Regions from separate parts of the Microbulbifer echini genome, predicted to be linked through region 1. Evidence: predicted binding sites of a transcription regulator. Region 1 holds the regulator's gene; the other holds the start of a gene.
The links. The regulator sigma-54, encoded in region 1, starts transcription at its own class of promoters, with help from an activator protein. The targets are predictions, from matches to a motif close to TGGCACANNNNTTGCNNT.

Region 1 (3,121 bases):
GGTGAAGGCCAAAGCCCAGAAAATCGTTTATCGGGTAAGCTCTGAGGAACTCCAGCTCACAGGCAAGGCCCATGTGGACCGGGAAGGTAACACGCTGGCCGCCGAGAAAATTGACTACGACCTCACCACCGAGCAAATGAGTGCCCAGGGCCAGACAGGCAAGGGGCGCGTGGAAATGACCTGGAAGCCCGAGAAAAAAGAAAGTACACCCAGTAACGGTGATAACAAGGGACAGTAGGGTCCCTGGGCACCACTCGGGCACCAAAGCTCTAGATATAATTGCACCGGCGGACATTACTATGTCCGCGGCATGGATAGATTTCGGTACACACTATGCCAACGCTCAAAGCGTTACACCTCGCCAAGCAGTATAAAAAAAGAAAAGTTGTCCAGGATGTCAGTGTCAGCGTTTCCAGCGGGCAGGTCGTGGGCCTTCTCGGACCCAACGGCGCCGGGAAAACCACCTGTTTCTATATGATTGCCGGTCTGGTACAGGCCGACGCTGGGCGGGTGATGATTGACGACGAGGATATTACCCGACTGTCCATGCACGGTCGGGCGCGCAAGGGAATAGGCTACCTCCCCCAGGAGGCGTCCGTTTTTCGCCGCCTGAGCGTTAAAGACAACATCCTGGCTATTCTTGAAACCCGCAAAGACCTCTCCAGAGCTGAGCGCCAACAACAGGCACAAGAGCTACTCGAGGAGTTCCACATTACTCACATAGAGCAGAGCCTGGGCATGGCCCTCTCTGGGGGAGAGCGCCGCAGGGTAGAGATTGCTCGTGCCTTGGCCACCAACCCCAGCTTCGTCCTTCTGGACGAGCCCTTCGCAGGGGTAGACCCCATATCAGTCAATGATATCAAAGGGATCATCCGCCACCTTCGGGACCGCGATATCGGAGTCCTCATCACCGATCATAATGTACGCGAGACTCTCGATATCTGCGAGACGGCCTATATAGTCAGCGAAGGCCACATCATTGCTGAAGGCACCCCGAATGAAGTTCTTGCCAACCAGCAGGTTCGCGAAGTCTATTTGGGACACGAATTCACTATTTAAAGTGAATCACCGATCATTGTCCTCTCTCCTGCCAATTTGCATTAAATGAGTCATCAGTCCGAATCACGACCCCCAGCTTTCGCTCCGGGGTCGGCACGCTTATTGCTTGTAATGGTTTGGAGAGAAAGGTAGTCTGCGCCATCTCAGGACAATTTGATAATCACTCTGTCGTATGGCCTGCGGCTCTCTATTATGAAGCAGTCTCTCCAGCTCAAACTCGGCACTCAGCTGACAATGACTCCCCAGTTGCAACAGGCAATTCGCCTCCTGCAACTATCCACCCTCGATCTGCAGCAAGAGGTCCAGGCAGCACTTGACAGCAATCCAATGCTGGAGGCGGATAGTGAAGAACTGCCAGCAAAAACAGAAGAGCCGCAGCCCCAAGCAGAGCAAGCGCCCGAAAGTGCCGCTCAACCTTTAGAGGAAAGAGACCTCACTGAGAGGGACTGGGAGCAAAACCTCCCCGATGAACTTCCCGTCGACTCCCGCTGGGATGACATCTACACCAGCCACAGCAGTGGCCACGATGCCGATTCGCCAGCCTTTGAACGCAACTCCACCTCAATCGACCTACAGGACCACCTGCGCTGGCAGCTCAACCTGACCCCCTTATCCGAACAGGATAAGTGGATTGGTGAGAACCTCATAGACGGTATCACCCCCAGCGGTCTGCTGAGCACCCCGCTGGAGGAAGTCTCCTCCTCGGTGAATGTCGAGGAAGATGAGGTGCTTGCGGTATTAAAGACCATCCAGCAGTTCGAGCCCGCAGGGTGCGGCGCCAGGGACCTGAAGGAATGTTTACAACTACAGTTAAAGCAGTTACCGCCAGAAACCCCGTGGCTCCAGCAGGCGCACGATATTGTTGAGAAACATCTGGATCTGCTCGGTAAAAGAGATTTTCGCCAGCTGGGGCGGCGCACCCGCCTCAGTGAGGCTCAGCTCGGAGAGGCAATTCGCCTTATACAAACGCTCAACCCAAGCCCTGGGGAGAGCTTCGGCGGGCAGGAGCCGGACTATGTGATTCCGGATATCATTGTTTCCCGCAAAGCTCTGCGCTGGCAGGTGGAACTGAATGCGGAAATCACTCCAAAAATCCGAATCAATGACCACTATGCCTCTTTGGTCAAGCGCGCCGACAACTCTAGGGATAACAACTTCCTGCGAGACAACTTACAAGAGGCGCGCTGGTTTATGAAAAGCCTGCAAAGTCGCCACGAGACCCTGCTGAAGGTGGCCAACTGTATTGTCGAGAAACAACAGGGTTTCTTTGAAGAAGGCCCTGAAGCTATGCGCCCCATGGTGCTCGCAGATGTCGCCGAATCAATCGGTATGCACGAATCGACCATCTCCAGAGTAACTACTCAGAAGTATATGCTCACGCCCCGCGGGGTCTTCGAGCTGAAGTATTTCTTTTCAAGCCACGTGAGCACAGACTCAGGCGAAGATGCCTCCTCTACCGCCATACGCGCATTGATTCGAAAACTGATCGACTCGGAAACCCCGCGTAAACCCTTATCCGATAATAAGATTACCCAGGAACTGGACAAGCAGGGGATTAAAGTGGCCCGCCGAACTGTGGCCAAATACCGGGAATCCATGGGCATCCCCTCCTCAAGCGAGAGAAAGCGCCTGGTCTAAGCGGTCACGGTGTTTGTGACCAGCCAAGCTAACTGCCACGGTCACGCTCTATTTGGCGCCTGTAGCTGCGCCTTCGCAACCGAACTCCGAACTTTGAGTGTATCCTTCCATTCTGGGCCACTTCCTAGTAGGGTTGCGACCCGAAAGGAGGCTCGCCGAAATGTGATGCACCCAATAAGGAGAAATCCATGCAGATCAACATTAGTGGTCACCACGTCGACGTTACCTCGCCAATGCGCAACTATTGTGAAAACAAGCTGGAAAAGCTCACACGTCACTACGACAACATAACCAACGCGCAGGTCATTTTATCGGTAGAAAAACTGATCCAGAAAGCCGAGGCCCGAGTACATATCAATGGTCACGACCTCTGTGCCGGTTCAGAAGATAAAGATATGTACGCGGCCATCGACTCGCTCACCGA
Region 2 (3,121 bases), on a different contig from region 1:
TGCTGCCATAACCTTTTCAATAGGTTTGTAGGCCGATGGGGTTTCATCGATTACACCTTCGTCTTTACGGCACTCCACGTCGGCGGTAGCCGCGCGGTGCTCCTCCAGGGAGACCAGTTTTTTTGCCTTGGTGCGCGACATCACCCGGCCGGCACCATGGCTACAGCTGCAGAAGCTTTCCTCATTACCCAGCCCCCTCACAATAAAAGACTTGGCCCCCATACTTCCGGGAATAATGCCCATTTCATCAACACGAGCGCTTACAGCGCCTTTCCGGGTCACCAGTACATCCTTGCCGTAGTGATGCTCGCGGGAGACATAATTGTGGTGGCAGTTAACCGCCTCCCTACGCGCCTCAAACTCCATACCCAGTGCCTGCTTAACCGCGCCGATGGTACGCGCCATCATTACCTCACGGTTGATACGGGCAAAATCCTGCGCCCATTCCACCGCCTGCACATAGTCCTTAAAATGCTCTGTGCCCTCAGGGAAGTACGCTAAGTCGCTGTCCGGCAGATGGATATGCCAACGCTCCATGTCTCGCTTGGCTTTCTCGATAAAATAGGTGCCTATACGGTTTCCTACACCACGGGACCCACTGTGTAGCATCAGCCATACACTCCCCTGCTCATCCAGGCACATCTCAATAAAGTGATTACCGGTGCCCAGTGTTCCCAAGTGATTGATATTATTGGTATTTTTCAATATCGGGTGCTTCTCCTGCAGTACGTCAAACTGGCTTGCCAGTGGCGTCCACCCAGCCAGCACATCACCCGGCGTATCTGCCCAAGCACCCTTATCGCGCGCCCTCTTGCCACGGAAACCGCCGGTACGGCCGTGGGGTACGGCACGCTCTATCGCGCTGCGTACGCCCGCCAGATTATCCGGCAACTGTGCCGCTGTGAGACTGGTACGCACCGCCATCATGCCGCAGCCGATGTCTACACCCACGGCGGCGGGGATGACCGCACCCAGGGTAGGCACCACACTGCCGATGGTGGCACCTTTACCGAGGTGTACATCGGGCATTGCCGCCACCCACTTATGAATAAATGGCATCTGCGCAATATTCTTGAGCTGTGTCTTGGCCTCCTCTTCAAAGGGCACACCCAGGGTCCAGGATTTGATGGGCACGCCGCCTTCCTGTATCACTTCATACGGCATTGATTTCATCTCGCACTCCTTTTTAAATCTTGTGAAATCGCGCAGTCGCTTCCTACGCGGTGCCAACCACTAACACAGCGAATAGGGTGCCAACTTTTACGCAAGTGCCTAACAATTCCGTAACCTATTGTTTTTAAAAGAAATATTTTTAAGGCTGGGGGTTTTAGAGATTCTCCGCATCTTGATAGACTTTTAATAACTATCTTTTTAGATAGATGAAGACAGTAGTGATCAGTATCCTCGGTACCACCAAGGACCGGCGCGGCAAGGGCGACAAGCGCTGGCGTAAGTGGCGGCCCAATATCTCCATGTGTCAGCACCACGACCTGCGGATCGACCGCCTGGAACTCCTGTTCGATAACCATTCAAAAAGTCTGGCCGATCAGGTGACCGCGGATATAGCGCGAGTCTCCCCGGAGACGAACGTCGCCCACCATCGGGCTAACTTCGGCGATCCCTGGGACTTCGAGAGTGTTTACAGTAACCTGCTGGACTTCGCCCGCGCCTACCCCTGCAGGCCCGATGAAGAGCAGTACCTGGTGCATATCACTACGGGTACCCATGTGGTACAGATCTGCCTCTACCTACTCACCGAGGCGGGATATTTCCCCGGACGCCTACTCCAGACCTCTCCCGCCCACAAAAACAGTGACCTAACTGGCCAATACCAAATTATTGATCTGGACCTATCCAAGTACGACCAGATCGCCTCGCGCTTCCAACGGGAACACCAAGAGGGCACGACTTACCTGAAAGGCGGTATTGAGACCAACAACCGGGCTTTTAACCAGATGATCGAGCAGCTGGAGCAGGTCTCCATCCGTTCCGATGCGCCCATCCTGATTACTGGGCCGACGGGTGCGGGCAAATCGCAGCTGGCACAGCGGGTCTTCGAGCTGCGCAAACAGCGCGGCAAGCTGGAGGGTAGCCTGGTAGTGGTGAATTGCGCCACGCTGCGGGGTGAAAACGCCATGTCCGCCCTGTTCGGCCATCGCAAAGGCGCCTATACCGGCGCCACCACCCACCGACCCGGACTGTTGAAGGAAGCCGATAAAGGTTTGCTCTTTCTGGACGAGATCGGCGAACTGGGGCTGGATGAGCAAGCGATGCTTTTACGCGCTATCGAGCACAAACGCTTTATGCCATTCGGCTCGGATAAAGAGGTAAGTAGTCACTTCCAGCTGATCGCCGGCACCAATCGAGACCTTATACAGCTCAGCCGTGAAGGTAAGTTTCGCGCGGACCTTTTGGCCCGTATCGATCTGTGGACCTACCACCTGCCCTCTCTGCGCGAACGAATTGAAGACCTGGAACCGAATATCGACTTTGAGCTGGAAGCCTTCTCAAGGCAGTCCGGCCACCTGATCCGTTTCAACAAAGCGGCGCGGGAGAATTACTTAAGCTTTGCACGCTCGGCGGAAGCCAGCTGGTCTGCCAACTTCCGCGACCTCAATGCCAGTATCCTACGCATGGGCACCCTTTCCGACGGTGGCCGCATCACTACACCGGTGGTAGAGGATGAAATCGAGCGACTGCGACGCAAATGGCGGGCCCCTCGAGATGAATCCGTACTCCCCCGCGCACGCATTGAGGCACTCCTCGGCCCCGGCAGCACCGAGCAGATGGATTTCTACGAACAGATCAAACTGACGGGACTGATTCAGGTGTGCGAGGCGTCCAGCTCCATGGCGGAGGCCGGGCGCAAACTCTTCCAGGTGAGCCGCGCTGCAAAGAAATCCAATAACGACTCCCACCGGGTGCGCCAACTACTGGAAAAATACGGGCTTAAATTCGAGCAACTGAGCAAGACCTAAGGCACCTTTGCTGGCACCAATTTGTTAATCTCAGCCCAGAACCTCAATGATGGATCACGGAATGAGATACGCCTGTCTAACCCCGCTTTTTCTTCTTCTCAGCGCCTGCGAGCCGACACAGTTCGCAGGCGGCACCGCCCTGC

Region 2: the regulator sigma-54 is predicted to act here: its motif matches at 1,239-1,256, upstream of ACCI51_RS02905 (RtcB family protein).

Annotation. Positions count from the first base shown of each region.
Region 1 covers NZ_JBGMEL010000007.1:165,576-168,696, forward strand. The annotation lists gene lptA (lipopolysaccharide transport periplasmic protein LptA) at 1-238, shown strand, start outside; gene lptB (LPS export ABC transporter ATP-binding protein) at 334-1,059, shown strand; gene ACCI51_RS09070 (RNA polymerase factor sigma-54) at 1,252-2,697, shown strand; gene hpf (ribosome hibernation-promoting factor, HPF/YfiA family) at 2,886-3,121, shown strand, end outside.
Region 2 covers NZ_JBGMEL010000002.1:168,072-171,192, reverse strand. The annotation lists gene ACCI51_RS02905 (RtcB family protein) at 1-1,173, opposite strand, end outside; gene rtcR (RNA repair transcriptional activator RtcR) at 1,392-2,978, shown strand; gene ACCI51_RS02895 (C13 family peptidase) at 3,040-3,121, shown strand, end outside.